2 linked regions of the Longispora fulva genome follow. Each later gene encodes a partner of the first gene's protein in a complex. Links are inferred from orthologs where the notes say so. Each region holds a gene or a part of one and is shown on either strand. Other genes may lie near its edges. The genes, in order: ctaE and ctaD.

Evidence for each region.
Region 2: the proteins of ctaE (region 1) and ctaD are in contact, whole or in part, in a solved structure (PDB 7CUB), measured with the Escherichia coli proteins. The link is inferred for Longispora fulva from one-to-one orthologs.

Annotation. Positions count from the first base shown.
Region 1 is NZ_JADOUF010000001.1:5,289,692-5,304,718, reverse strand. Bases 547-3,425 are described here. They hold ctaE (aa3-type cytochrome oxidase subunit III), read left to right. Parts: upstream 547-1,618; coding sequence 1,619-2,233; downstream 2,234-3,425. Other genes in these bases: qcrA (cytochrome bc1 complex Rieske iron-sulfur subunit), read left to right, coding at 3,066-3,425; qcrC (cytochrome bc1 complex diheme cytochrome c subunit), read left to right, coding at 2,269-3,069; IW245_RS23815 (hypothetical protein), read right to left, coding at 1,110-1,502; trpD (anthranilate phosphoribosyltransferase), read right to left, coding at 547-1,082. Also shown: more of trpD, read right to left, coding at 39-546; more of qcrA, read left to right, coding at 3,426-4,172; qcrB (cytochrome bc1 complex cytochrome b subunit), read left to right, coding at 4,169-5,734; IW245_RS23790 (ATP-grasp domain-containing protein), read right to left, coding at 5,787-7,037; IW245_RS23785 (S-adenosylmethionine:tRNA ribosyltransferase-isomerase), read right to left, coding at 7,197-8,198; IW245_RS23780 (VOC family protein), read right to left, coding at 8,195-8,605; IW245_RS23775 (SDR family NAD(P)-dependent oxidoreductase), read right to left, coding at 8,602-9,273; IW245_RS23770 (GAF domain-containing sensor histidine kinase), read left to right, coding at 9,450-10,580; IW245_RS23765 (response regulator), read left to right, coding at 10,570-11,202; IW245_RS23760 (FKBP-type peptidyl-prolyl cis-trans isomerase), read right to left, coding at 11,276-11,821; IW245_RS23755 (DUF427 domain-containing protein), read right to left, coding at 11,921-12,205; IW245_RS23750 (beta/alpha barrel domain-containing protein), read left to right, coding at 12,283-13,107; IW245_RS23745 (hypothetical protein), read left to right, coding at 13,148-13,639; IW245_RS23740 (CU044_5270 family protein), read right to left, coding at 13,684-14,748; IW245_RS23735 (RNA polymerase sigma factor), read right to left, coding at 14,745-15,027. UniProt on the Escherichia coli protein: Cytochrome bo(3) ubiquinol terminal oxidase is the component of the aerobic respiratory chain of E.coli that predominates when cells are grown at high aeration.
Region 2 is NZ_JADOUF010000001.1:7,197,467-7,212,550, forward strand. The notes cover bases 6,613-9,548. They hold ctaD (aa3-type cytochrome oxidase subunit I), read left to right. Parts: upstream 6,613-7,204; coding sequence 7,205-8,893; downstream 8,894-9,548. Other genes in these bases: IW245_RS33290 (flavin-containing monooxygenase), read right to left, coding at 6,613-7,005; IW245_RS33300 (MFS transporter), read left to right, coding at 8,951-9,548. In the rest of the region: IW245_RS33260 (hypothetical protein), read right to left, coding at 1-452; IW245_RS33265 (hypothetical protein), read left to right, coding at 530-1,468; IW245_RS33270 (hypothetical protein), read left to right, coding at 1,465-2,787; IW245_RS33275 (AAA domain-containing protein), read left to right, coding at 2,780-4,042; IW245_RS33280 (hypothetical protein), read right to left, coding at 4,089-4,652; IW245_RS33285 (SDR family NAD(P)-dependent oxidoreductase), read right to left, coding at 4,787-5,572; more of IW245_RS33290, read right to left, coding at 5,569-6,612; more of IW245_RS33300, read left to right, coding at 9,549-10,249; IW245_RS33305 (nicotinate phosphoribosyltransferase), read left to right, coding at 10,260-11,540; IW245_RS33310 (isochorismatase family protein), read left to right, coding at 11,543-12,118; IW245_RS33315 (NUDIX domain-containing protein), read left to right, coding at 12,219-12,722; IW245_RS33320 (NsdA family TPR-like regulatory protein), read right to left, coding at 12,682-14,046; IW245_RS33325 (hypothetical protein), read left to right, coding at 14,420-14,707; IW245_RS33330 (hypothetical protein), read left to right, coding at 15,072-15,084. UniProt on the Escherichia coli protein: Cytochrome bo(3) ubiquinol oxidase is the terminal enzyme in the aerobic respiratory chain of E.coli that predominates when cells are grown at high aeration.

The sequences.
Region 1 (15,027 bases):
GCCGGGGCGCTGACGTCTGTCCTGCCGGGGGCCCGGAACTACTCGGCGGCGCGGGCCGTGTTCGCCGCGGCCACCCAGCGCTCCAGCAGCAGCTTGGCCGCCCCGGAGTCGATGGCCTCGGCCGCGCGCTCCAGACCCCGACGCAGCGCCCCGTGGAGGTCGCTGAGGCCCTCGTGGGCCGCCAGGCCGGCTGCGGCGTTCAGGACGACGGCGTCGCGCACCGGGCCCGTCTCACCGGCCAGCAGCCGGTGGGTCACGGCGGCGTTGAAGTCCGCGTCGCCCCCGCGCAGCGCGTCGGTGTCGGAGCGGGGGATGCCGAAGTCCAGCGCGTCGAGGACCGTCTCGGTCACCCGGCCGCCGCTGACGGCCCAGATCCGGGTCGGCGCGGAGGTGGTGAACTCGTCCAGGCCGTCCTCGCCGCGCATGACGAGGACGGAGTCGCCCCTGCGGGCGTACACCTCGGCCATCACCGGGGCCATGGACTCGTCGAAGCAGCCGACGGCCGCCGCGCGGGGCCGGGCCGGGTTGGCCAGTGGGCCGAGGAAGTTGAACGCCGTGGGCACGCCCAGCTCGCGGCGGGGGACGGCGGCGTGCCTCATCCCCGGGTGGAACCGGGCGGCGAAGCAGAACCCGATGCCGACCTCGCGGACACAGGTCGCGACGCCCGCCGGCCCGAGGTCGAGGGGGATGCCCAGGTGTTCGAGCAGGTCGGCGGCCCCGCACAGCGAGGAGGCCGACCTGCTGCCGTGCTTGACGACCCGGGTACCGGTACCGGCGATGACCAGCGCGGCCATCGTCGAGATGTTCACGGTGTGGGCACGGTCACCACCGGTGCCGACGATGTCCACCGCGTCGCGGTCGACGTCGACGTTCGGGGCGTGTTCGAGCATCGACCCGACGAGACCGGTCATCTCGGTCGCGGTGGGGCCCTTCGCCCGGAGCGCGACCGCGAATCCGGCGATCTGCGCTGGCGTGGCCTCCCCGGACATGATCTCGCCCATGGCCCAGGCGGTGTCCGCGCTGGACAGCTCGTCGCCGGACAGCAGCGTCGTGAGCAGGTGCGGCCAGGTGCGGGTGCCCATGACGGCCTCCGGGATGAGGGGGGCTGGCTAGATCTTTCGCTTGCGGAGCAGGTCGGCCACGATGCCGGCCGTCTCCATCGGGTCGATCGGGTGCAGGATCGTCGCCTCGACGTTGGCGTAGGAGGCCAGCCACCGGTCGGCCGCCCGCGCGATCACGAGGAGCACGGGGGGAGAGTCGGTGTAGTCGTCCTTCACCTGGCGGGCGATGCCCAGGCCACCGGCGGGGGCCGCCTCGCCGTCGAGGACCAGCAGGTCGATCTCGGAGCCGTCCAGGGTGCGCAGCACGGCGCCGTGGGTGTCCGCCTCGACGAACGTCACCTCGACGTCGTCGGCGGGCCGCGGGCCGATCGCGAGACGCATCCGCTCGCGGATGAGCTGGTCGTCGCTGTACAGCAGGACGGTGTACTTCTGAGCAGTCATCTCGCCAGGCTCCCACGGGTGCGGGTATGGAACGATCGGATCGTACTAGTCGCCGCGACACGCGGTTATTCCCACCCCGGCGTACCCCGGGGCGATCTAGGGGCAATAATGGCCCCGTGACAGCCGCCTCAGCCATCGAGAAGAGCCGGATCCACTCCCTGACCCGTCCGAACATGGTCAGTGTGGGGACGATCGTCTGGCTCTCGAGCGAACTCATGTTCTTCGCGGCTCTGTTCGCGATGTACTTCTCCATCCGAGCAGCCATGCCGAACGCCCACCCGGGTCTGTGGGAGCAGCAGACGGAGAAGCTCAACGTGTCCTACGCGTTGGTCTTCACCGTCATCCTGGTCCTGTCCTCCGTGACCTGCCAGTTCGGCGTGTTCGCTGCGGAACGCGGGGACGCGCACAAGCTGCGGATCTGGTTCACGATCAGCTTCCTCATGGGGTTGGCGTTCGTGCTGGGTCAGGCGAACGAGTACCGCAACCTGGTCATGAACGAGGGCATCAGCCTCCCCGGCGACGGGTACGGCACGGTGTTCTACCTGACGACCGGCTTCCACGGTCTGCACGTGACCGGCGGGCTCATCGCCTTCATCTTCGTGATGATCCGCACCACGCTCTCGCGCTTCACGCCAGCGCAGGCGACCTCCGCGATCGTCGTGTCGTACTACTGGCACTTCGTCGACGTGGTCTGGATCGCCCTGTTCGCCATGATCTACTTCCTGAAGTGACGATGAACCTCGTCGAGCGACCGCAAGGTGACGACATGACCTCAGAGAAGCCACCTGTCCGCCGCGTGCCGAGCAAGTTGCGGCGGCGGATCGGTGCCGCTGCCAGGATGCTGGCCGCGCTGGCCCTGGCCGGCGGTGTCTACGCAGCGCTGATCCCCAGCTCTCAGGCGGACGACGGCGCCAAGGCGACCCTGTCGGCCAAGGCCGAGGAGGGTAAGCGGCTCTACGACGTCAGCTGCATCAGCTGCCACGGCCGCAACGGCGAGGGCGTCAAGGACCGCGGGCCGAGCCTGATCGGCGTCGGTTCCGCCGCCGTCGAGTTCCAGGTCGGCACCGGTCGGATGCCGATGGCGGCCCAGGGCGCCCAGGCCCAGCGCAAGGCGCCCGTCTTCAACGACGAGCAGACCAAGGCGATCGGCCAGTACATCCAGGAGCTGGGCGGTGGTCCGCAGCTGCCGGGCGAGTACAAGAGCGACAACCTCGCCAACGGCGGCCGGTTGTTCCGGGTCAACTGCTCCCAGTGCCACGGGTTCACCGGTGGCGGGGCGGCCCTGTCCTCCGGCAAGTTCGCGCCGCCGCTGACGGAGGCCACCTCCGCGCAGCTGTACGGCGCGATGCTGACCGGTCCGCAGAACATGCCGGTGTTCGGTGACAACCAGCTCACTCCGCAGGAGAAGAAGGACGTCATCGCGTACGTGGAGTACATGCGGTCGGACCAGGACCCGGGCGGCTTCGGTCTGGGCCGGCTCGGCCCGGTCACCGAGGGCCTGGCGATCTTCGTGGTCGGCATCACTTTCTTGATCTTCGCAAGCCTCTGGATCGCAGGGAAGTCATGAGCAGTCAGGACAACAACAGCACCTTCGACCCGGATGACCCGTCGCTGACGCGGTTCGACCTGGTCCGTGAGGGGGCGCGGCGCGACGGGGTGGAGATCGTCCACTACGAGCCGCGGTTCCCCGTCCCGGGCACCAAGGCGGAGAAGCGGGTCGAGCGCAACATCGCGGCCTGGTTCCTCGCGACGGGCGTCGGCGCGCTCGTCTTCGTGGTGGCCTACATCTGGTGGCCGTGGGAGTACAGCGCCGGCTCGGGCCGGGACAAGTTCTACACCCCGATCCTCGGCCTCGGCCTCGGGCTCGCCCTGCTCGGCCTCGGCGCCGCGCAGATCATCTGGGCCAAGCGGCTGCTCCCCTCGGAGATCGCGGTCCAGGAGCGGCACAACGACGTCGACACCACCGAGCAGAAGCTCACGGGCGCGACGCTGCTCAACATGAACGACGAGCTCGGCGCGACCCGGCGTCGCCCGCTGCTCAAGGGCGCGCTGGCCTTCGGCATGCTGCCGCTGGGCGCGGCGGCGATCGTGCCGCTCGGCGGCATGATCAAGGACCCGCACAAGAACCAGGACCTGATGAAGACCGGGTTCGACGCGAAGTCGTACAACGACGGCAAGGCGGTGCGGCTCGTCCGCGAGGACGGCACGCCGATCCGGCCGGAGGACGTCAGCGTCGGCGGCCAGCTCACGGCCTTCCCGGGCGTCGAGGGCGGCACGACGAACAAGCACGCCGACTCGCCGACGCTGCTGATCCACCTGCGCGACGGTGACGCGACGGAGACCCGTAAGAACCTGGCGAACAAGCCGGTCAACGCGCTGACGAACCCGGATGACCCCAACAGTGGGGGCATGTGGGAGAACTTCGTCGCGTACTCGAAGATCTGCACGCACCTGGGCTGCCCCGCGAGCCTGTACGAGCAGCAGACGAACCGGCTGCTGTGCCCGTGCCACCAGTCGCAGTTCCAGATCACGGACAACGCCAAGCCGATCTTCGGCCCGGCGACGCGGCGGCTGCCGATGCTGCCGATCACGGTCGACGAAGAGGGCTTCTTCGTCGCCAAGTCCGACTACAAGGTGCCGGTCGGCGCGGCCTTCTGGGAGCGGCCATGAAGACGAAGAAGATCGACCTCGCCACGCTGCCCAAGCGCAGCGCGCTGCAGATCGACGAGCGGTTCCATGTCGCGAGTCCGATGCGCAAGCTGTTCAACAAGGTCTTCCCCGACCACTGGTCGTTCCTGCTCGGTGAGATCGCGCTCTACTCGTTCATCGTGCTGCTGCTGACCGGTACGTTCCTCAGCCTGTTCTTCGACCCCTCGATGGAGGAGGTCGCGTACAACGGTGTCTACACGCCGCTGAAGGGCATCGAGATGTCCAAGGCGTACGAGTCGACGCTGGCGATCTCGTTCGAGGTCCGCGGTGGTCTGATCATCCGCCAGATGCACCACTGGGCAGCCCTGCTGTTCATGGCGGCGATCGTGATCCACATGCTCCGGGTGTTCTTCACCGGCGCGTTCCGCAAGCCGCGCGAGGCCAACTGGATGATCGGCTTCCTGCTGTTCTGGCTGGGCTTCATGGAGGGCCTCTTCGGGTACTCGATCCCCGACGACGGCCTGTCCGGCACCGGTCTGCGGGTCATCAACGCGATCACCCAGTCGATCCCGGTGATCGGCTCGTGGGCAGGGTTCGCGCTGTTCGGGGGCGAGTTCCCCGGCACCGTGATCATTCCGCGGTTCTACATCCTGCACGTGTTGATCTTCCCGGCGATCATTCTCGGGTTGATCGGCGCGCACATGGGTCTGCTGGTCAAGCAGAAGCACACCCAGTGGCCGGGCCCGGGTCGGACCAACGACAACGTCGTGGGCGTCCGGATGTTCCCAGGGTTCGCCATGAAGGGCGGCGGCTTCTTCATGATCACCTTCGCGGTGATCGCGTTCATGGGCGGTCTGTTCCAGATCAACCCGATCTGGCTGTTCGGTCCGTACCAGGCCTCCGTCGTCTCCTCTGCCAGCCAGCCCGACTGGTACGTCATGTTCCTCGACGGCATCGCCCGCCTCTGGCCGGCGTGGGAGATCAGGGTCTTCGACCACACGATCCCGCCGATCTTCTGGGCGGCGGTGATCCTGCCGGGCGTCATCGTGAACCTGGGCCTGCTGTATCCGTTCCTCGAGGCCCGGTTCATGAAGGACCACGCGCACCACCACCTGTTGCAGCGGCCGCGTGACGTGCCGGTGCGTACGGCGCTGGGCGCCATGGCCGTGGCGTTCTACATGGTGTTGTTCCTGTCGGGCGGCAACGACGTGATCGCCCAGCACTTCGACATCAGCCTGAACGCGATGACATGGGCCGGTCGGATCCTGCTGCTGCTGGCCCCGCCGGCGGCGTACTGGATCACCTACCGGATCTGCCTCGGCCTCCAGCAGCACGACCGCGAGGTCCTGGTGCACGGTATCGAGACGGGCATCATCAAGCGGGCCCCCGACGGCCGCTTCTACGAGGTGCACCAGCCGCTCGGCCCGGTCGACGACCACGGCCACGGCACGCTGGACTACAAGGGTGCCGCGATCCCGAAGAAGATGAACAAGATCGGGGCCCTCGGGCCGGCGGTCAAGGGCTTCTTCGTGCCGCGTGAGGTGCCGGCGCCGCGCAAGAAGGAACTGGTCGACAAGAAGTAGTAGTCACGACAGAAAGGGCCCCACGCGAGCAGCGTGGGGCCCTTTCTGGTTGTCAGGCGAACTTCACCGTCAGGGTGTCGATGGCCTCCCGGGCGGCCGCCAGGGCCGCGGCGGGGGACTCCGCCCGCGCCACGGCCAGCCCGGCCCGGTCCCAGGAGCTGCGCAGCTCGTGCACCCGGCCGCCCGGCTGGACGAGCATGTCCACCTGGAGCACGCCCGGCCCCTGGCGGGCCTCGTCGAGGCCGTCGACGCTGAGCACCTCGCCCGGCTCGGTGTGCAGGAACCAGATGGCCGCGCCGGCCGGGGCGTCGACGGGGACGGCCCGCGACGGGGTCCCGCCGCGCATCACCTCGAAGTAGTACTCGACCATGTTGAAGGACCAGGCCTCGCGGATCAGGTCCATGATCATGTCGCCGGGCATCCGGCCGGCGCACTCGACCAGGTAGATCTCGCCGTCGCGGACGATCCATTCGCAGTGCACGAAGCCGGTGTCGAAGCCGACGGCGTCCAACAGCCGGACGGTCTCGGCGTTCAGGGCGTCGGTGAGGGCCGCCGGGATGTCGGCCGGGACGATGTGCCCGTTCTCCACCGGCTTCGGCCCCGGGATCAGCGCCTTGGCCGTGACGTTGCCGAACAGGGGCGCCCCGCCGCGGAGCACCATCTCGACGCTGAACTCGTCACCCTTGACGTACTCCTCGACGAGCATCCGCAGCGGCATCGCCCGGTCCGGGGTCGCGATGCCCTCGTCCTGGTCGAGGCAGTCGGTCCAGCTGGCGTCGATCTCGGCCGGCTCGGCGAGGATCCGGGTGCCGATCGCGGCCTGCCGGTTCGCCGGCTTGAGGATGGCCGGGCCGGGGTGCGCGGCCATGAACGCGTGCACCTCGTCGGGGCCGGCGACGGGGACGGACGCCGGGTTGGCGATCCCCGCCGCGCGGGCCACGAGGCGGAGCAGTTCCTTGTCGCGCAGGAGGGTCGCCGCGCCGTAGGTGGAGCCGGCGACGCCGTACCGTTCGGCGAGGCGGGCCGCGAATGGCACGGCGTAGTCGACGGCCGGAATGATCGCCGACGGGTTCAGATCACGGTACCGGTGAAAGAACTCATCGGCCGCGGCCGGCAGGTTGAAGTATTCGAATTCGATCGTGTCGGCGACGCAACGGGCTTCTGCGACCTTCGGTGCGGCATCCTTCTTCCGGAACACGTCGGGCTCGTCGACAATGATGACAGAGTCGGCCGGTTGGAACGTTTCCATGGTCCTGAGCAGGGCAACCACGAATCCGACCACGACAACGGGGCCAGTACTCATCGGCGGGACCTCCATGTATTCACTACTGTCGTTCCCGGTTCCCGGAAAGTAAACGCGACATAGCAAAATGGAACTCCGCCGGGTCGAAGAGTGTCAAGGGTTCGCCACTAATAGCAATGCGTTAACACTGCAAAGCGGTCCTGCATGGACAGATGCAATTTAGGGGAGGAGAAGGTTCAGGTCCCCGAACTCGTGCCACAGGTACCCGGCCCCGACCGCCGCCGTGTAGCACCGGTCGAGCAGGTCGGTGCCGCAGATCGCCGCGAGCATGTCCAGATGGGACGCGCGCGGCTCGTGCAGGCCGGTGAGGAGGCCGTCGACCACCCGCACGCCCCGCTCCGGGGTGATGATCAGGTCGGTCCAGCCGGCCGTGGCCGCCACGGTGCCGTCGGGCCGGACCGCGCTCTCCAGCGCCCGGACGGCCGTGGTCCCGACCGCGATGATCCGGCCGGTCGCCTGGTTGACGACCCGCGCGGTGTGCTCGGAGACCGCGAACCGCTCCGGGTACGGCCGCTCGTGCGCCTCCGGCGACGCCACCCCGGTGTGCAGGAGCACGGGCACCACGAGCACGCCCGCCGACACCAGCCGGGTGACCAGCTCGTGGGTGAACGGCCGGGCGGCGCTGGGCATCTCCGCGCTGCCCGGTTCGGTGCCGAACACCGTCTGGTAGGAGCTGAGCGGCCAGGGCCGCGGGACGTAGCCGTACCGGATCGGCTGGCCGTGTCTGCCCAGGTAGGCGGGGACCGGGCCGTCTGCGTCGATGAGGGCGTGCCAGAGCCGGCCCCGGGAGTACGGCGCGGTCAGGGTGACGGTCGCGCCGCCGGGCAGGGCGAGGACGTCCCCGGACCGGGCCGCGGAGTACTGCGCGAGCCCCCGGCGCAGCTCCACCAGCCACTGGCCGTCGGGCAGCTCGGTGGAGAAGTGCACCGACAGCTCCGAGCCGGGGACCCGCACGGCGGCGGGCATCGTGGCCGAGGTGTTCACGACGAGCACGTCGCCGGGTTCGAGCAGGTCGGGCAGGTCGGCGAACCGGTGGTGGGCGACCGCGCCGGAGCCGGCCCGGCCGACGAGGAGCCGGACCCCGTCGCGGGTCAGGCCCCGGGCCTCCGGCGGGTCGTGCGCCTCCAGCTCGGCGGGGAGGACGAAGTCCAGGACCGTCACGTCTCACTCCAGATCATCAGGGGGGTGCCGTCGGGGCCTCGCAGGTCGAAACCGAAATGCCCCCGGGGGTACCGGGCCGGGGCCCGCCCGCCGAGGCGGCGGTGTTCGGCGAGCACGGCGGCGGGGGTGGCGAACTCGAAGGCGAGCGGGGCGGGTCCGGGCCCCGGCGCCGGCCCGTTCGACCCGGGCGGGGTCTGAGTGCCGGGCTGGGGCCCGGCGGCGTCGGGGAGCCGGGCGGCGCGGTCATACGTGACCAGCTCGACGAACGCCGGCCCCGGGACCCGCAGCACCACCCCCCGCTCCCCGTCGCGGTCCCAGCCGTCGACCTGCTCCAGGCCGAGCGCGGTGTAGAACCGCGTCGCCGTGTCCAGGTCCGCCGTCTCGTACGGCAGCCACAGCCCCCTCATGCGAGCCGCACCCGACCGGACGCGGGCCGGTCGCCGAGCAGCTTCAGGAACGCCGGCACCACGGAAGCCGGCTCGGGTCGGTCGCTGATGTCCTCCCCCGGGTACGCCTCCTGGTGCATCCGGGTCCGCAGGTCACCGGGGTCGACCCACCAGACCCGCACCCCGGGCTCCTCGACGGCCAGGACGCCGCTGAGCAGGTCCAGGGCGGCCTTGCCGGAGCCGTAGCCGCCCCAGCCCTCGTACGGGACCACGGCCGCGTCCGAGGAGATGTTGACCAGGGCCCCGCCCCGAGCCCGCAGGGTCGGGAGCGCCGCCTGGGCGAGGGCGAGCGGGGCGAGGACGTTGACCTCGTACACCGCGCGCAGGGCGTCGATCGGCAGGTCGGCGACCGGCGGCAGCGGGCTCGGGCCGAGGATGCCGGCATTGTTGACCAGCAGGTCTACCCCGCCGAGTTCGTCGGCGGCGGTGAGCACGGCCTCGCGGTGCCACGCGTCGGTGACGTCGCCGGGGACGGCCACCGCCGAGCCTGCGGGGAGCAGCCGGACGGCCTCGTCGAGGGCCTGCGCGCCCCGGGCGGTCAGGACGAGGTTCCAGCCGGCGTCGGCGAGGCCGGTGGCGAGGGCCAGGCCCAGGCCGCGGGAAGCGCCGGTGATGATGGCGACGGACATCGCGTACCTCCTGAGTGGGTGTGTTCTCGACGCTATGGCGGCCGGGAGCGCCCGCCATCGGGCCCGGGTCGGCCGGGGCCTGCGACTTCTGACCTAGGTCCCCGGCCCGATCCCGGCGGACCGCCCGCTCGGTACGGTGGGGACATGAGCGAGAGCGGGCGCGGCGGGGCGGGCGCGTGAGTTCCCTGGACCGGGCGGAACTGCGCGAGGTGAGCGCGGCCGTCCTCGCCGTCACCTCGCACCTGTCGGCCCGCGACGTGCTGCAGACGATCGTCACGTCGGCCCGCAAGCTGCTGGGCGCCCGGTACGCGGCCCTCGGGGTGCCCGACGCCGCCGGCTCGTTCGCCGAGTTCGTGGTCGACGGGATCACCGACGAGGAGTGGGCGGCGATCGGCCCCCTGCCCCGCCAGCACGGGGTGCTCGGCGCGATGCTGCACGACCCGAAGCCGGTCCTGCTCGACGACATCCACGACCACCCGGGCTTCGAGGGGTACTGGCCGGCGGCCCACCCTGACCTCAGGGCGTTCCTCGGCATGCCGATCACCGACGGCGACGAGATCCTCGGTGGCCTGTACCTGGCCAACAAGCCGGGCGGGTTCACGGCAGCCGACTCCGAGCTGCTGACCCTGCTGGCGGCGCACGCCGCGATCGCCCTGGTCAACGCCCGCCTGTACGAGCGGGGCCGCGAGCTGTCCATCCTCGAGGAACGGACCAGGATCGCCCGCGAACTGCACGACGCCGTCACCCAGAAGCTGTTCAGTCTCCGGCTTACGGCGGAGGCGGCCAGCACCCTCCTGGAACGGGACCCGGCCAGGGCCGCCGAGCAGCTCGCGACGGTCCGCCAGCTCGCCGCCGAGGCCGTGGACGAGCTGCACGCCGTGGTCACCGGGCTGCTGCCGGCGGAGCTGGCCGGCGACGGGATGGCCCTGGCGCTGCGCAAGCACGTCGAACTCCTCGACCGGGTGCACGAGGCCTCGGTGTCCTTCACGGCCGGTGATCTGCCGAAGCTGTCCCCGCCGCAGCAGGAGGCCGTGTTCCGGATCGCCCAGGAGGCCCTGCACAACGCGCTGCGGCACTCCGGGGCCGCCGCGGTCGACGTGGCGTTGTTCGCCCGCGACCGGGTCGTCTACCTGCTGGTCTCCGACAACGGCCGGGGCTTCGACCCCACGGAGGCCGGACGGGCGACCCGCCGGCTCGGCCTGGCGTCGATGCGGGACCGGGCCCGGGTGGCCGGCGGGAAGCTCACTGTCGCGTCCGGGGCCGGCGGGACGACGATCCGGATGGAGGTGCCCCTCGATGGCCGGTGACCGGATCAGGGTCATGATCGTCGACGACCATCCCGTCGTCCGGCAGGGCCTGCGCACCTTCCTCGAACTCCAGGACGACATCGACGTCGTGGGCGAGGCTGGCGACGGCGACGAGTGCGTGACCGTCGCCGAGGAGTTGCGCCCCGACGTGGTCGTCCTCGACCTGAAGATGCCCGGCGCCGACGGGGTCGCCGCGCTGCGCGGACTCCGGGACCGCGGCAACCCGGCCCGGGTGCTGGTGATCACGAGTTTCACCGAGCCGTCGGCTGTCCTGCCGGCCGTGCGGGCCGGGGCCGCCGGCTACGTCTACAAGAACATCGACCCGCCGGCCCTGGCCGCGGCGATCCGGGCCGTGCACGCCGGACACGTGCTCCTGCACCCCGATGTGGCCCAGCTGCTCGCCGCCGGCGAACGCCCGGCCCCCGACGCCAGGCTCACCGCCCGCGAGCGCCAGGTCCTCGTCGAACTGGCCAGGGGGCGTTCCAACCGTGAGGTGGCCCGGGAGCTGGGGCTGGCGGAGAAGACGGTGAAGACCCACGTCAGCGCGGTGCTGACCAAGCTGGGCGTCCAGGACAGGACCCAGGCGGCGCTGTACGCGGTCCGCCACGGTTTCCTGGACTAACTTCGCACCTGGTCTGGGCGGGGCCGACGCGTGTCGGGTCGGCCCCCGCCGTAATCAGAGAAAAGGGTTTGATCTACTGCTGCGCCGCGCCGTTGACCTTGGCGGCGTCCACGACGAAGACGAGCGTCTCGCCGCCCTTGATGCCGCTGTTGCCCTGCGCGCCGTAGCCCTTGTCCGCCGGGATGATCAGGAGGCGGCGGGAGCCCTGCTTCATGCCGATCAGGCCCTCGTTCCAGCCGGCGATGACCCGGGCCTGGCCGACCGGGGCCACCTGGAAGGTCTGGCCGCGGTTCCAGGAGGCGTCGACCTCTTTCTTGTTGGACCAGGTGACCAGCAGGTACTGGGTGTCCACCGCGTCCCCGGCCTTCACGACCGGATCCTTGCCCGGGGTGAGGTCCTTCATCAGGAGCGTGGTCGGCGGGGTGCAGGTGTCCGGGATCGTCACGGTCGGCCGCTTGCCGGCCTCGCCGCCGACCTTCACGTCGTCGGCCGTGCACACCGTCTTCGCGCCGGCTCCCGCTGCCGGGGCGTCGGCCGCCGGGGCCGGGTCGGTGCCGCAACCGGCGGTGGCGACGGCCGTGATGGCCAGGACAATTGCCGACAAGGTTCCGCTACGCATGCCAGGAACCCTAGGCCATCCCGCCGCCCGTGACGACCACCCGGTCAGCCGTCGCGCCGGATGCGCCCGGTTGCCGGGGCGCATCCCGGCCAGGGGCAGCTAGACGGAGGTGATCTCCACGCCGCGCCAGAACGCGACGCGGTCGCGGACGTGCTCGGCGGCCTCGAAGGGCTCCGGGTAGAACCAGACCGCGTCCGGGTTGGTCTCGCCGCCCACCGAGATCGAGTAGTAGGACGCGAGGCCCTTCCAGTGGCAGGTGGTGTGCGTGTCACTGTCGGTGAGGTGCTCCCAGCGCACGGCCGCTCTCGGGAAGTAGTGGTTGCTCTCCACGATCACCGTGTCGTCGGACTCCGCGATGACCGTGCCGTTCCATGTCGCCCGCATGACCATGGCCCCGACTGTAGCGCCGTCGAAGCCACCCCGACCACGTTCCGCAACTCGGACATGTTCCTCTTGTGGGCATGACTTCGACACTGGGTAGTGCGGCGTTCCGTGCGGACTACGGGGTGCGGCACGCGTACCTGGCCGGGGCGCTGCCCTCGGCGGTGACCTCCGTGGAACTGTGCCTGCGACTCGGCACGTCCGGCCTGCTCGGCTTCTACGGGGCCGAGCACATGCCCCTGGCGGCGGTCGACGCGGCCCTGGACGAACTGCGCGGCACGCCCTTCGGCATGGAACTGCCGGCGGCGCACGAGGCGGACCTGGTGGACCGCTACCTCGACGCCGGGGTCCGGTTCGTCGACGCGACCGGGTACACGGCCGTGACCCCGGACCTGCTGCGGTACCGGTTCTCCGCCGGGCCCCGCCAGCTCCTCGTCAACGTGGCGTCCCCGGCCGCGGCGGAGCCGTTCCTCCGCCCGCTGCCACCGGGCGCCGGGCTGCCGGTCGACGTCCTCGGCCTACCGGTCGCCACCGACATCGCCGTCCTCGGCGGCAACGTCGCGCACCTCCTCGCGCTGGTCCGGATGCGCGACCGGTTCGGCTCGCCGACCCGGATCGGGTACGGCGGCGGGCTCGGCACCCCGGAGGGCGTCGCCGCGGCGTTCCTGCTCGGGGCGGACTTCGTGGTGGCCGGTTCCGTGAACCATCCCACCCCGGAGGCCGGCGCGACCGACGAGGCCCGCGACGCGCTGGCGGCCCTGGACGTGTCGTCCGGTTCCCCGGTGGGCGCGTTCAACCACGACGTCCGGGGGACGCCGCTGGCCGACTGGCGCAACCGGCACGTCGATGTGCTCGCCGACCATCTGATGGCGGGAGCCGCGAGGATTCTCGCCGGATCCAGATAGGATTCCTGGCGCACGCCGCGCCCGCAGTCCTGGAGGACCCATGTCAAAGCCCCGCGTAGCACTTCTCGCGTTCTGTGTCGCGACGGCGGCGCTCGTCGTCCAGACCCCGGCGCACGCCGCCCCCGGTTACGGGCACCAGGTGACCGTGCTGAAGGGCGCCGACCAGCCGAAGCCGCACTCGGCGGCGTCCTTCTCGCCCGGCGGCCCGACCGCGGCGTCGGCCTCGGGTGGCGGCTGCCAGAACGTCTCCGACGCCCGGCCGTGCATCAGCTACAAGGCCGCGTCGAAGGCGCTGTGGGGTGACTTCTACCTCAACTCCCGGACCCGGGGGGAGTGCAAGGCCAACGTGTTCATCTTCGTCAATGGCCAGCCGAGGTACCAGTACACGGTCGACACCTACAGCCTCGGGCACTACCCGCTCGACAGTGAGCCGGTGTCGGGATCGGGGCGCGGGTACACGAGCGTGGACTTCCTGGACTGCAACGGTGGCTGGATCTTCACGGCGAACAGCCCGGACCAGTACTGGCCGTAGCGGGACCGGGCCCACCCCGTCCTGACGGGACCGGGCCCGGCCGGCTATGGCAGCTGGCCCGCCCGGTCCACCACGGCCACCCGCACGAACGCCACCGGGCGCAGCATCCGCATGTCCATCCCGCCGTCCACCGGCCGCTGCTGCCACCCGCGCAGCGCGTGGGTGGCCGGATCGAACACCAGCTCGTAGCGCACGCCGCGGTCCGTGCGGGCCACGGCGACGCCGAGCCGGCCGGCGGCGTCGGCCACGTCCCGGACCACCTGCACGCCCGGGATGGTCGCCGCGGCGGTGAACAGCGCGGCCCGGGCGGCCGGCGCGAGGTAGCCCCGGGTGAGCAGCGCCCCGACGGCCACGAACGCGTCCTGGTCGCGGTCGTCGCCGGCGGCCTCCGTGTACAGCCGCGCGCGGGCCCGGACCGGGTCGGTGGGCACGTCGGCGAGGTAGCCCGGTTCGGGGGTGCACGGCCGGGTCCGGTCCGCCGACAGCGTGCCGTCCGGCTCCCACTCCGCGGCCCGGCCGTCGCGGCAGCCGGGGACCGGCTGGTCGGTGAGGCCGGCGCGTCCGGGCAGGTCGGAGGAGATCAGACCGTCGCGGGTGCCGTCGACGGAGAGCCACGACCGGACCGTGCTCTGTCCGGGTTCGCCCTGCTTCGGGTACCAGGTGACCGACTCCACGTACACGAACTGCTCCGGTCGGGCGGCCAGCCCCTGGTCCTGGCGCGCCGAGTCGGCAGCCCCGCGCAGCACCTCGCCGGCCTCGGCGTTGGCCACCGGGGGCAGGCCGCCGACCCGGCTGGTCTGCATCGCGAACATGCCGGCGGCGATCACGGCCGCCAGCGCGCCGACCAGGGCGAACTTCAGCCCGATCCGCCGGGTGCCGAGTCCGGGCCGCAGCGTGTCGCCGACGGTCCGCAGCAGCCGCGTCGGCCACGCCGCCCCGCCCGGCAGGGCTTCGCCGGCCAGCCGCGTGACGGTGCCCCAGATCCCGCGCCGGTGTCCCGGCCGGGTGGCGGTGGCGCGCAGCACCCGTTCGCGCAGCCGGGCGGGGGCCACGCGGCCGGGCGGGTCCAGGAGGTCGCCGAGATCCTGGAGCAAGTCCTGCTCGTTCACCCTCGCTCCTCGCTGGTGCTCATCGGATTGGTGTTCCCCAGTGCGTACCTGACCCGGCGGCGGGCCCGGTTCAGCCGGGACCGGACGGTGCCGATCGGGATGTCCAGCGCCCGGGCCGTCTCCTCGTACGTCAGGTCGCCCCAGGCGATCAGCAGCAGGACGTGCCGGTCGCCGGCCGACAGTCGGGCGAGCGCGGCGGCCAGCTCCCCGCGCAGGGCCGTCGCCGCGACGTCGGCCACGACCCGCAGCGCCGGATCCTCCTCCTCGGCGGTCGTGAAC
Region 2 (15,084 bases), 1.9 Mb from region 1 along the record:
TGCGGGAACAGGAAATCCGGGTCCGGGCACCTCGCCTTCGACCGCGCGGCCGGCCCGCCCCGGTCGAGCTCCCAGAACCACAGCGCGAACACCACCACGTTCGTCACCCACACGCCGGCGCCGTTCAGCAGCAGCACCGGCGGGTCGGCCGGCGCGTGCCCGGTCGCGATCATCCAGACCAGCCGGCCCGCCGCCCACGCCGTGATCAGGCTCGCCACCCCGATCAGCCCCAGGCTCGCCGTCCGGATCATCTTCGACTCGCGGGTGAACCGGGTCGGGTTCGCCGCGAACAACGCGACGAGCAGCACGCACTCCACCCCAGGCAGCAGCCACCACGGCTGGAACGTCAGCTCCTCGCTCAGCGCCACCTGCGCCGCGATCATCACGGCGACCGCCGCGCTCGCCGCCAACCGGTTCTCGCCCGGATGCGGGTCGGCGGTCCAGGTCGTCATGGGCTCCATTGTCACCCCGGATCCGTGGTCGTGTCGGTCCCCGCTGCTAATGTCCGCAGATCAGGAGGGACACGGACGTGACGGAGCTCGCCGAACGGCTGCGCTGGCTGCGGGGCGGGGCCGCGCCGGTGCGGTACACCGCACGGACCATCGCGGCGCTGACCGCCAATCCCGGCTGTGCGCGGCGCGGTCTGCTCGACGCCGCCGGGGTCGACAAGTCCGCCCTGGCGGCCCGGCTCGGGCACCCGGCGCGGTTCGGCCAGTCCCGGTTCGCCATCACCCGCACGCTCGGCTTCGAAAACCGACTGAAAGCAGACGGGTACGCGGAGCTGCTCGCCGCCGTCGGCCTCGCCGGAGCCGAGGTCGTGACCGTCGAGCTGACCCTCGACATCGCCGGCCTGCCCGCGGCCCTCGAACCCGACCTGGTCATCCTCCGCGCCGGGGGCCGGCTGCACGTCGTGCAGATCAAGTCGTTCGCCGTCATCGACGGGCAGGCGCCCGGCGACAAGGTGGCCGCCGCCGCCCGGCAGGCCGCGGTGCACGTCCTGGCCCTGCGCCGCCTCGGCCACGACACCGACCACGAGGTGTCCCTGGTCTGCCCGGAGAACTTCTCCAACGCCCCCGTCGCCCACCGGGTCGACGTGCGGCGCGAGCTGGGCGTCCTCGAACGCCAGCTCGCCCGGCTGGTGGGCGTCGCGGACATCGCTGCCGGACTGCCTGACGGGGCCACGGCCGACGACGCGGTGGCCACCGTCCCCGCGCGGTACGCGCCGGAGTGCCTCGCGGCCTGCGAGCTCGCCTTCTACTGCCGGCAGGAGGCCCGGTGCGCGGGGGAGACCGACACCCTGGGCCGGGCGGTCCGCGACGCGCTCGGCGGGATCGCCTCCGTGGGCGAGGTGACGGCGATCGCCGGCGGCGCTCCGTCGACCGAGCATCCGGAGATCGCGGAGCTGCTGGTGGCGGCCCGGGAGCTTCGCGCGGGTGCTCCGGTCGGTCAGCCGGAGGGTGACCGGTGAGCCTGTTCCAGGCGCTCGCCAAGGTGGACGCGCTGGCCGCCGGGCGGGCCCAGCCGATCGCCTGCGTCCGGCACGTGCACCTCGACGACCGGCCGCTCGTGCTCGTCCCGGTGGCACTGGCGGGGGAGGCCGCGGCGCCGCTGGCGATGATGCTCGGCACGGACCGGGCGGAGCCGGTGCTGCTCGTCGTGCCCCAGCCGAGGGACCGCGCGCTGCGGGCCGAGTTCTTCGAGCGGCTGACCCAGGTGGTGACCGGCTTCGTCGGAGATCTGGGCGGCCACGTGGCCGACGATGCCCCGACCGACGGTGCGGAGAGTGTCTCCGAGCTTGCCGGTGGCCTGCCCGACGTGCAGGTCGTCGTGCCCAACCGGGCCGGGGTCGACTTCCTCCGGCTGCTCGGCCGGGCCACCCGGTTCCGGGACGGCGACCGGATCGGCCGGTGGCTGACGTTCCTCGCCGACCGGGCCGAACACCCGGACTCCTGCCTGCTCGTGGCGGCCACCGAGGCGCTCACCGACCACTGGGCCACCGGCCAGAGTTCCGTCGAGGACGCCCACCTGGCCGGCGTCCTGGGCTGGATCGACGGCCGGCCCGGCGACGAGGACCTCACGGCCGGGCCGACGACGGACCCCGACTTCGACAACCACACCCTTGCCCCGCTGGTCGACGCGTACGACGGGGGCGATCCCGGGGCCGTGGCGCAGATCGAGAAGGCCCTGCACGGGCTGCTCGAACCGGTCTGGGCCCAGGTCTGGCACGCGATCGACCTGCTCCGCGCGCTCCCCGAGGCCCGTAGTGTCCCGGAGCGCTGGCTGTGGGACGTGTCGGAGTACGCGGGCTTCCTCGCCCAGCACGCGCCCCAACCGATCCGGGACTCCCCGGTGGCCGCCGCCGCGCGCCTGGACCGCCTCGAACGGACCCAGGCCCGGGTCGAGGCCCAGCGCGCGTTCGACGACCCGCTCGTGATGGCCGGATACCAGCTGACCGGCGCGGCGTTCCGGGGCACGGTGGTGGCCACGGAGCCGGAGCGCAAGGAGGGCCGGAAGCTGCGGCCCCGGATCACGGTGGCCACGGACCGGCCGGTCCACCTGAGCGGGACCGTGACCAGTCCGACCCGCCGGGCGCAGGCTGCGGAGATCACGGAGATCGACGGCCTGAATGTGGTGTTGACGCTGACCAGCGGCATGGGGCGCGGGGCGGTCCCGGCGGCCGGTAGCGTGCCGGAGGTGGGCGAGGAGCTGGTGTACACGTCGCTGAGCGAGGCGTTCCAGCGTTCAGCGGCGTTCCCCGACGAGACGCCGTGGACGCACGGTGGTTGAGGCGATTCTGGCTGATCTGGACTCGACGGCGCACCGGGGCGTCGTGGTCGACTCCCCGCCGGGGGCCGGCAAGTCCACCCTCGTGGTGCGCGCCGCCCTGCACCTGCGGGGCGACCTGATGATCGTGGCGCAGACCAACGAGCAGGTCGACGACCTGATCGACCGGCTCGCGACGAAGGATCCGCTGGTGTCGATCGGCAGGCTGTCCTCGTCGGCGTACCGGCCGTCGGCCCGGGTGACCAGGGACAACGTCACCATCGGCCAGAAGGTCGCCCAGCTCGACGGCTCGCGGATCACGATCGCGACGGCCGCGAAGTGGGGCACGTTGACCGAGGGTTCGTGGCCGTGGGCGATCGTGGACGAGGCGTACCAGATGAGGTCTGACGCCCTGTTGCGGATCGCGCCCCGGTTCGAGCGGGCGCTGTTCGTGGGCGACCCGGGGCAGCTCGACCCGTTCTCCACCGTGGAGGCGGAGCGCTGGGCGGGGCTGTCGTGGGATCCGTTGCAGAGCGCGGTGTCGGTGCTGCTGCGGCACAACCCCGAGCTGCCGGTGCACCGGTTGCCCGTATCCTGGCGGCTGCCGACCTCGGCGGCCCCGGTCGTCGCGGAGGCGTTCTACCCGTTCACGGGGTTCACCTCCGGCACCGGCCCCGACGACCGGCGCCTGGACCTCGGCCCCGGCTCAGGCTCCGCCCTCGACCGCGCGCTCGACCTGGCCGCCGACACCGGCTGGGCGCTGTACGAACTCCCGGCCCGGCACACCGTCCGCACCGACACCGAGGCGGTGGACGCCGTCGCCGACCTCGCGGCCCGTCTGCTGGCCCGCGGCGCCGTCGGGCACTCCGAGCAGGGTGCGTATCCCCTCACACCGGAGCGGCTCGCGATCGGGGCCGCGCACCGCGACCAGGTGGCGGCGATCCGCGCGGCCCTCGCCGACCGGGGAGTGGCCGTCACGGTGGACACGGCCAACCGGCTCCAGGGTCGCGAGTACGACGTGACGATCGTCCTGCACCCGCTGTCGGGGCGGCGGGACGCGACGGCGTTTCACCTGGAGTCCGGCCGGCTGTGCGTGCTGACGTCCCGGCACCGGCACGCGTGCCTGGTCGTGGCGCGGGCCGGGATCGCGGAGCTGCTCGACGCGCATCCGGCGGCGGGGCCGGTGGCGCTGAACGTGCCGGTGAAGTTCCCGGACGGCTGGGCGGCGAACCAGACGATGATGGCGCACCTGGAATCCCACCGCGTCCCGGCGACCTGACCTGGTCCTTCGCCGGGCCGGCCGGGCCGGCGCGGCCGTGGACCGGTCAGGCCCGGAAGCTGACCTCGGTGCCGTCCGCCCGCCGCAGCTCCCCGCGCCGCACATAGTCCCCGAGGGCCCGCTCCAGCTGCGGGTCCTCCCAGTCGGCCAGCAGCCACAGCCTCCCGGTCCGCGCCGCCTCCGTGACCAGGGTCAACAGCCCTGCCGCCGTGTGCGGCTGGCCGGTGAGCTCGGCCCGGCGCATCAGCCGCTCGAAGAGCTGTTCGCACCGGCGCAGCTGGGCGAGGCTGAGCTGTCGGCGTTGGATCGGGTCCGGGTACTCCACGAACTGGTACAGCGACAGGCTCGCCCGGGTGTGGTGGAACAGGTCCTCGCCCCGGCCCCGGGTGGCCTCGATCTCCTGGAACAGCCGGTTCTCCCGGACGGCGAACCGGATGTCGTCGCCGGGCTGGGCGGCCTGCCGGGCGGCGGCGACGGCCAGGACGCCGATCCCGGCGAGCGGGGCGAGGAGGCACAGCAGGGTGTCGTCGCCGGTGGAGCTCGCGTAGAACACGGTGACGAAGGCGAGCAGGCAGGCGGTCACCGCGGTGGTCCGCGCCGCCGTCCGCATCAGGCCTCCCGGTCATCGAGTCCTGTCCACATTAGGAGGCGCGGACGATTCGGGCCACCCGGTTGACGCGGCCGTGCCCATCCCGCAACCGACCAGGCCCGCATCCTGGGACGGTGCGCGTCTTCCGGGACGCGCTACCGGCCGGCGTTGTGCCTGCTCACCTGTCGCCCCGAGATCCGCGTCGCGAGCCCCGGCGCCAGGCGGGCTCCCCACCACGCCACCCGCCCCGACCACGGTGCCACGATCAGCGCCTTGTTGCGGGCCACACCTCGGAGGATGTCGCGGGCGAGTTTCTCCGCGGAGTACAACGGAACGGGGATCTTGGCTCTGACCTCGCGGCCGATGCTGGTGCCGGGCATGCCGGGGTTGACGTTGTCGAGCAGCGGGGTGTCGACGAAGCTGGGGCACACGGCGCTGACCCTGATCCCCCGGGGTGCGGCTTCGGCCCGCAGCGCCAGGCTGAGGCCGACTACGGCGTGTTTGGTGGTCGTGTAGGGGGCCATCAGGGGCGCGGGGGTGAGCCCGGCCAGGGAGGCGGTGTTGACGATGTGCCCGTGCCCCTGCGCGAGCATCAGCGGGTACGCCGCGTGCACCCCGTGGATCACGCCGCGCAGGTTGACGTCGATGGTGCGGTTCCAGTGTTCGAGGGTGAGTTCCTCGGCGACGCCGCCGGTGGCGATGCCGGCGTTGTTGAAGACGACGTCGATCCGGCCGTGCCGGTCCCAGGCGTCGGCGTAGGCGGTCTGGACGGCTGCGGCGTCGGTGACGTCGAGTTCGACGGAGTCGCAGCCCAACGCGGAGGCGACGACGTGGGTGGCGGGGGAGATGTCGGCGATGACGACCCGGGCGCCACGCGCGACGAGTTCGGTCGCGAGGGCCAGGCCGATGCCGGACGCGCCGCCGGTGATCAGGCAGATCATGGTTTCACCTCGTAGTGGGCGCGGTTGAGTCGGCGGGTGGCGGTGCGGTAGCTCCAGGCGAAGCCGGGCCAGATGCTGCGGTTGACCCCGTGTTCGTCGAGGTACCAGCTCCGACAGCCGCCGGAACTCCACACGGCGGACCGCAGCTTGGTCTGGATCTCGTCGTTGAAGGCGCGCTGGGCCGGCAGTCGGACCTCGACGGTGGCGGCGTTGTCGAGGAGCGCGAGGGCCTGCATCACGTACCGGACCTGTTGTTCGATCATGAATACGACGGAGTTGTGCCCGAGGCCGGTGTTCGGCCCGAGGAGCACGAACGCGTTGGGGAAGCCGTGGATGGCGATCCCGAGGTACGTCTCGATGCCGTCCCGCCACGCGTCGACCAGGTCGAGCCCGTCCCTGCCGGTGATCCGCTGGCCGTTGAGGGCGTCGGTGACGTGGAAGCCGGTGCCGTAGACGATGACGTCGACCTCGCGGTGTTCGCCGTCCTCGGTGACGATGCCGGTCGGGGTGACGTGCGAGATGCCGTCGGTGATCAGGTCGACGTGCGGCCGGTTGAGGGCCGGGTAGTAGTCGTTGGAGATCAGGATCCGCTTGCAGCCGATGGTGTAGTCGGGGGTCAACCGGGCCCGCAGGTCGGCGGACGGCACCTGTCGGCGCAGGTGGGCCCGTGCGACCATCGCGGCGACGCCCATCAGTCTGGGGTGCACGAAGCCGAGCGCCCTGCTCTCCAGCCGCCAGAAGATGGTGCCGCGGTAGAGCTTCTGGACGGCGGGCAGCGCCCGGTAGAGCGCCTGTTCCCAGCGGCCGATCCTGCGGTCGGCCTTGGGGATGATCCACGGGGGTGTGCGCTGGTAGACGTCGACCTTCGCCGCCGTGGCCGCGAGCCGGGGCACGAACTGGACGGCGCTGGCCCCGGTGCCGATCACGGCGACCCGTTTGCCCTTCAGGTCCACCCCGTGGTCCCACTCGGCCGAGTGGAAGGCGCGGCCGTCGAAGGTCTCCAGACCCTTGATCTTCGGGTACGACGGCAGGTGCAGCGCCCCGATCCCCAGCACCACGGCCCGGGCCTTCACGGTCTTCCCGTCGGCGAGGGTGACCGTCCAGTGGTCGTCGGCGAACGTCGCCCCGGTGACCTCGGCCCCGTACCGGATGTGCCGGGTCACGCCGTACTTGTCGGAGGTGGCGCGCAGGTAGTCCCAGATCTCCTCCTGCCGGGGGAAGGCCCTGGTCCAGGCGGGGTTCTGCTCGAAGGAGAAGGAGTACATGTGTGACTGCACGTCGCAGGCGCAGCCGGGGTAGGTGTTGTCCCGCCAGGTCCCGCCCAGGTCGGTGGCCTTCTCGAGGATCACGAAGTTGTCCCGGCCGGCCTTCTTCAGGGCGATGGCCATGCCGAGCCCGGAGAAGCCGGTCCCGACGATGATCACGTCATACATCCATCCTCCTCTACTTGTCGGTAACATACCCTCCTTACCTACTCATGGGTAGGGTGTGACTTGGAGTAGCCGCACGATCTCTCGGCGCGTTTTTGCCACCCGTTGGGGTGGGAGTCGCCCTGAAGGACTATTCTGCGTCCGGGATACGGCCAGGCTATTTCTGGCCTGCCAGTACATCAGCAGCGATGGAGGACAGATCGTGACTGCTGTCGAGCCGAAGCCGATAGTGACCCGCCCCTGGCCAGTGCACCAGGGCGTGAAGGGTTCGGCGTTCGCCCGGCTGCTCCGGACCACGGACGCGAAGCAGATCGGGATCATGTACATGGTCACGGCCTTCGCGTTCTTCATCATCGGCGGCTTCCTGGCCCTGTTGATGCGCGCGGAGCTTGCCCAACCCGGTGGCCAGTTCCTGTCGGCGGAGCAGTACAACCAGGCGTTCACGATGCACGGCACGATCATGCTGTTGCTGTTCGCGACGCCGATCGTGTTCGCCTTCGGCAACTACATCGTGCCGTTGCAGATCGGCGCGCCCGACGTGTCGTTCCCCCGGCTGAACGCGTTCGCCTACTGGCTCTACCTGTTCGGCGGCACGATCGTCGTCGCGGGTTTCGCCACCCCGAACGGCGCGGCCGACTTCGGGTGGTTCGCCTACTCCCCGCTGACCGACGTCGCGCACTCCCCGGGTGCCGGCGCGGACATGTGGATCGTCGGCCTGATCATCTCCGGTCTGGGCACGATCCTCGGCGCGGTCAACATGGTCACGACCATCCTGACCCTGCGCGCCCCGGGCATGACGATGTTCCGGATGCCGATCTTCACGTGGAACCTGCTGGTCACCAGCCTCCTCGTGCTGATGGTCTTCCCGATCCTGGCCGCGGCCCTGTCGGGGCTTGCCGCCGACCGCATCCTCGGCGCGCACGTGTTCGACTCCGAGACCGGTGGGGCCATGCTCTGGCAGCACCTGTTCTGGTTCTTCGGGCACCCCGAGGTGTACATCGTGGCGCTGCCGTTCTTCGGCATCGTCTCCGAGATCTTCCCGGTCTTCTCCCGCAAGCCGATCTTCGGCTACAAGGGCCTGGTCGGCGCGACGCTGGGCATCGCGGCCTTGTCGATGACGGTGTGGGCGCACCACATGTTCGTCACCGGCCAGGTGCTGCTGCCGTTCTTCAGCCTGCTGAGCTTCCTGATCGCGGTCCCGACCGGTATCAAGTTCTTCAACTGGATCGGCACCATGTGGCGCGGCCAGCTGACCTTCGAGACGCCGATGCTGTTCTCGCTGGGCTTCCTGGTCACGTTCCTCTTCGGTGGTCTGTCCGGCGTGCTGCTCGCGGCCCCGCCGATCGACTTCCACGTGTCCGACACGTACTTCGTGGTGGCCCACTTCCACTACGTGCTCTTCGGCACGATCGTGTACGCGGTGTACGCCGGCATCTACTTCTGGTTCCCGAAGATGTTCGGCCGGATGCTCGACGAGCGCCTCGGCAAGGTGCACTTCTGGCTGACGACGATCGGCTTCCACACCACGTTCCTCGTGCAGCACTGGCTGGGCACGGAGGGCATGCCGCGTCGGTACTTCGACTACCAGGAGCGCGACGGCTTCACCACGCTGAACCAGATCTCCACGATCGGCGCGTTCATCACCGGCATCTCGACCCTGCCGTTCCTGTGGAACGTGTGGAAGTCCTACAAGGCCGGCCGGACCGTCACCGAGAACGACCCGTGGGGCTACGGCGCCTCGCTGGAGTGGTCGACGACCTGCCCGCCGCCGCTGCGTAACTTCGACTCGATGCCCCGGATCCGCTCCGAGCGCCCCGCGTTCGACGAGAAGTTCCCGGAGCTGGTGCCCGGTTACAAGCCGCCGGCTGTGGCCGGTTCCAGTACGGAGTAGGTAACGATCGTGATGCGGGCCCTTCCCCAGTCGGGGGAGGGCCCGCATTCTGTTCCAGTGTTGATCAACAAGAACTACACCCGCCTATGGATCGGGCAGGTCGTGTCGCTGGTCGGGGACATGGTCTTCGACACCACTCTGCTGCTGTGGGTGGCCACCGTGCTGCTGGCCGGCAAGTCCTACGCCCCGGCCGTGTCCACCGCCGTGCTGGTGGTCGCCTCGGCGGTCACGTTCATGGTCGGCCCGCTCGCCGGGGTGTTCGTCGACCGGTGGGACAAGAAGCGCACGATGCTCGCCGCCGACCTGACCCGCGCGGGGCTGGTGGCGGTGCTGGCCGGGGTGGCGTTCCTGCCGAAGGGCACGGTGCCGGTACCCGTCATCCTGGTTCTGACCGGGGTGATCGTCGCGCTGACCACCGCGGTGTCGATGTTCTTCGGCCCGGCCCGGTTCGTCATGATCAACGATGTGGTGCCGGCGGACCGGCGGGGCAAGGCGTCCAGCTACGGCCAGACCACCGAGGCCCTGGCCACCATCATCGGCCCGCCGCTGGCCGCCCCGCTGCTGATCGGCTTCGGCCCGCAGTGGGCGCTGGCCCTCAACGCCGTGTCGTTCCTCGTGTCGTTCGTGGCGATCCGCGCGATCCAGGCCCCGCCGGCCCCGCCCGTCGCGAAGACCGAGAAGCAGGGGGTACGCGGTGAGCTGTTCGCCGGCCTGCGCCTCTTCGGCACGAACACGTTCCTCCGCGCGCTCCTGATCATGATCCTGCTGCTCCAGCTCGGGGCGGGCGCGCTCAGTGCCCTGGCCGTCTACTACGTACCGGAGAACCTGCACGCCGATCCGAAGTGGTACGGCTTCCTCGGCGGCACGTTCGGGGCCGGCATCCTGGTCGGCGCGTTCCTCGGTGGCATGGTGGGCGACAAGGTCGGCCACGCGCGGATGATCCGCGGCGGGATGCTGGTGTTCGCCGGGGCGTTCGCGCTGTACTCGCAGGCCACCAGCCTGTGGCTCGCCCTCGTCGCGTACGTGCTCCTCGGGCTCGGGATCGGCTCCACCAACTCCAATATCGGCCCGCTGCTGATGGCGATCGTGCCGCGGGAGTTCATGGGCCGGGTGTCGGCCGTGATGGGCCCGGCGAACCGGGTGGTCGCGATCGTGTCCATGGTCGCCGCCGGGCTGGTCGCGAGCTGGCTGGGCGCGGGGTTCCACCTGACGGTCGCGGGGGTCGCGTTCGGTCGGCTGGACGCCGTCTTCACCGTGGCTTCGGCGTTCGTGCTGGCCGGCGCGGTGTACGCGTTCTTCGCCCTACGTGGTGCGGATCACCCCGCGGCGGCCGAGCCGGTGGCGGCCGACGCCTAAGCTGATCAACGTGACGGCCTCTTTCTTCACCGACCAGTACGAGCTCACGATGGTGTCCGCCGCCCTCCGCGACGGCACCGCCGACCGGCCTTGCGTGTTCGAGGCGTTCGGTCGGCGGCTGCCCAACGGCCGGCGGTACGGCGTCGTGGCCGGCACCGGCCGGTTCGTCGAGCAGCTGCGGGACTTCCGGTTCGACCACGCGGAGCTGGAGTTCCTCGCCGCCCGGCGGATCGTCGACGACCGGATGGCCGAGTGGCTGGCCGACTACCGGTTCACGGGCGACATCGACGGCTACGTCGAGGGCGAGCTGTGGTTCCCGGGTTCGCCGCTGCTGACCGTCACGGGCACGTTCGCCGAGTGCGTCGTGCTGGAGACCCTGCTGCTGTCGATCCTCAACCACGACTGCGCGATCGCGGCGGCGGCGGCCCGGATGGTCACCGCCGCGCGGGGCCGGCCGATCATCGAGATGGGCTCGCGGCGCACCCACGAGGCGGCGGCGGTGGCCTGCGCGCGGGCGGCGTACATCGCCGGGTTCGCGTCCACGTCCAACCTCGCGGCCGGCCAGCGCTACGGCGTGCCGACCGCCGGCACCGCCGCGCACGCCTTCACCCTGCTGCACGACGACGAGAAGGCAGCCTTCACCTCGCAGGTCGCGACGCTCGGCGAGGGCACCACCCTGCTCGTGGACACCTACGACATCCGGCAGGGCATCCGCAACGCCGTCGAGGTGGCCGGCCCCCGGCTGGGCGCGATCCGGATCGACTCGGGCGACCTGTCGGTGATGGCCCAGCAGTCCCGCGACCTGCTCGACGAGCTGGGCGCCCCGGACACGAAGATCGTCGTGTCCGGCGACCTGGACGAGTACGCGATCGCGGCGCTGGCCGCCGAGCCCGTCGACGCGTACGGCGCGGGCACCGCCGTGGTGGTCGGCTCCGGCGCGCCCACGGCCGGCCTGGTCTACAAGCTGGTCGAGGTGGACGGCCGCCCGGTCGTGAAGCGCAGCGAGAACAAGCCGAGCATCGGGGGCCGCAAGACGGCGGTCCGCCGGCACAAGCCGACCGGTACGGCCACGGAGGAGGTCATCGTCTCCCAGGGCGCGCCGGACCCGATGGCGGGCGACCGGGTGCTCCAGCGCCCGTACGTCCGGGGTGGCGTCGTCGTGGGCGCGCTGCCTACGCTGCAGGAGAGCCGGGCGCACCTGCGCGACTGCCTGATCTCCATCCCCTGGGAGGGGCTCAAGCTGTCGCCGGGCGATCCGGCCATCCCCGTCACCGTGACCGGAGGCCACTAGCGATGCGCGCACTGATCATCGTCGACGTGCAGAACGACTTCTGCGAGGGCGGTTCCCTGGCCGTGGCCGGCGGCGCCGCCGTCGCCGCCGGGGTCACCGACGCTCTGCGGTCCGGTGGGGCCGACCCGATCGAGCTGCGGCCCGGGCGCTGGGACCACGTCGTCGCCACCCAGGACCACCACATCGACCCGGGGTCCCACTTCAGCGACACCCCCGACTACGTCGACTCCTGGCCGGTGCACTGCGTCGTCGGTACCCAGGGCCAGGAGTTCCACCCCGCGCTGGACACCGACCGGATCGAGGCGGTGTTCCACAAGGGCGAGTACGCGGCGGCGTACTCCGGCTTCGAGGGCTCCGCCGAGGGCGTCACCCTGACGCGGTGGCTCCGTGAACGCGGTGTCACGGAGGTCGACGTCGTGGGCATCGCCACCGACTACTGCGTGCGCGCGACCGCCCTGGACGCGGCCAGGGAGGGCTTCGCGACGACCGTCCTGACGGCCCTGACGGCAGGCGTGGCCCCGGAGTCGACGGACCGGGCCCTGGCCGACCTGCGCGCCGCGGGCGTGACGATCGCCTGAGAGCATGAGCGCTGTCATCGGGTACCCGGATTGGCAGCGCTCTTTGGCTCGCCCCGGACGATCCCCAGGACGGTGACGACAGGTGGGGTAGCGTGGTGGGGTGAATCCAGAGCGTGCCGGCTGGCTGGAGCCGGCTGAGTGGTACGCGAGCCTGCCGAGTTTCCTGGCGTCGGCCACGGCGGTGATCACCGATCCGCAGAGCCGGGTGCTGCTGGTCAAGCCGAACTACCGTGAGCACTGGAATCTGCCGGGCGGAGTGTTGCAGGGCGATGAGCCGCCGAATCTGGCGTGTGCCCGGGAGGTCCGTGAGGAACTGGGTGTCGAGCCGGTGCTGGGTGCGTTGCTGGTCGTGGACTGGGTGGCGCCCACCGATATCCGCCGGGCCTGGTTCGGATTCGTCTTCGACGCCGGCACAGTCGTCTCGCCGGACGACATCGCGTTGCAGAACGACGAGCTGGACGGGTTCGAGTTCGTCGAACCCGCTGAGGCGTACTCCAGACTGACGAGAAACACCGCGGACCGGCTGCGCAGCGCGCTCGGCGCGAAGGCCACCGGGCGGACGGTCAACCTGGTGAACGGGACAGTGGTGTCCGCGTCGGCCTGATCAGCGCCAGCCAGTCGATGACCGCCGCGACCTTTGCGTACGGGGTCAGGGCCTTGGTGTATTCGGTGAACCGCTCGCCGAGCCGCCGCGACCGCAACTGCGCGGACATTCCGTGTGCTCGTGTGGCGGTGGCGCAGGACTCCTCGACCCGGCCGAGGCCAAGCAGTACCCGGGCATGCAGGATCAGGTGCAGTGCGCGGGCTCGGGAGCTGTCGGCGGGCAGGTCCAGGGCCTGCTCGGCATAGCTGTTCGCGGCGGTGTGGTCGCCGAGGTCGTGCAGGCTGTGCATGATCGCTCCGTGCCGGTGCGCCGGGCTGGCGGCACCCAGCCAGGCCGGGTTTACCTCGGGTCTGGCGCGCTCCAAGGCACGCTCCGCCATATGGAGCGCGGCCCGGCAGGCGTGTGGCTCGCGTGCAAGGGCGTGTCCTCGCGCTTCGGTGGTGTGCAGTTGAGCGATCAATGCGGCAGGTGCCCGGCCGTGGGCAGCGGTTGCTCCGGCACGGGCGAGTTGGGCTGCGGTCGCGCCGTCGCCGAGGTAGACGTGCTGGTTGGCCAGGTTGGACATGATATATGCGCCGAGTGCCAAGTTTCCGGCGTGATGCGCTAGACCGAGGGCTTGGATGGTGTAGCGCTGGCCGAGGCCGTGGTCTGCCGAGTCGAACACCATATAGCCGAGAATGTGGGTCAGGTCGGCCGCGGCGGCGAACAGCGCGCGGCCGGTTGCATCGTCGTAGCGGCCGTGCAGCATGGGTGCTACCTGCTGGTCGAGGTAGTCGGCCAGCCAGCTGCGGGCGTGACCACCGCCGAAGCGGCGGTCGAGTTCGGCGAATGTCTCCCTGTCAGCGGCCAGCCGTTCCAGGTCCGCCTGACCGATCCGAGAGCGTCGTGCCCCGCCCGTGATGGTGCCGGGCGGGGAGAAGACCCACCACCAACCGGCTTGTGCGCTCGCGGCCGTTGAGAAGGAGTAGGCGAGAAAGTCACGGCGCTGCACCGTTCGCCTCCACAGGGCGGTAGCGGTCTCTACCGTCTGGCTGGGGCTGGACGGCACGGTGAGGAAGTCCCCGTCAGCGAACAACGATCCGGCAGGCACCTGTCGATGCAGTCGGGTGGTGAGCACCCCAGCGATGATCTCCGGGATCGGCGGTGCCGGTACCGCACCGCGCAGCCATCGGTTCACAGAGCTGGAGTCGTACCGCAGTTCCAGCCCGTAGGTGCTGCGGCCGGTGAGGTTGATGTGCCGGGCGAGCGCGGCGTTGCTCAACCCGCTTTCGATGATGAGCCTTTCCAATTCGGTGTTGCTGATCTGTTTGGACTCGACGGCCACACCGCACCCCCTCGGAACCGACCCGATCCGTAGCGGCTCCGGGACACCAGGCAGTGCAAACGGTACCGACCTTGTTGGCACCCGTCGAGAGGTGCACAACCCCGCACAAGGCCACGCATGTTGGCACCCTGCGGCGCTATGGCGTACACCTCCCGGAACCGTCAGCCCCCAGCTCAGACTGGCCCTGGCCGCGGAGCATTCGGTCCGCACAGGACTCCGGGAAGGAGTGAGCAATGAGCGTCTACTTCGACGGCGAGAAGCCGGATGACAACGAGGACCAGGAGCAGGGCGAGGAGTAGTCAGCAGGCAGGGAAGCCGGGACAGCTTCGTAGGGCTGTGCCCGGCTTCCCCCAACCCCGAAGGGCTAGGACCCATGTTCAAGGCAACCCCTGAGCAGCTCAAGGCGCTGGGCGAGAAGATCACCGGCTTTCTGTACAGCTACGGCCCGAACGAGGTTGACGCCGTGCTGTTCATGGACGCTGACGGGAAGTTCGGCCATTGCGAGGGGCCGGAGGCTGCGGCGGGCTGTGAGTGGCTGGTCAACCGGGCCGGTGTGGACCGGCTGATGGTCCTGCACAGCTATACCCTGTTGGACCTCAGTCGGGCTGACGGACTGGACGCGTTCGCGGAGCTGGTGGCCGAAAGCGTGTGGTTGCCGTGAGTGGCCCGACGCGAGAGCTTCCGATCATCGACCGGCACCCGACGCGCCGTGTCTACCAGGCGTCCGTGAGTCGGCGCGATCGGATGGTCGCCGTGACGGAGGGCGCTTGCCTACCGGTCGTGGTGGTCTTCGGGTGCCTCTTGCTCGCGTACGGGATCGCTGCGGCGTTCCGCTTGCTGCCGTAGCCATGGCCGACCACAGAGAACCCCGACACCCCGCACTGCTCGCCCTGGCGCTCCTCGGTGTGGTGCTGGCCGTCTGCACCCTCGTCGGCATCGCACGGGCCCTGTACGGGTGACCCCCGAAACCGTCTCACCCACCTACAGCGATCCGGATCGAACCCCGCACACCCCACGGAGGAAACATGGCCGAATTCG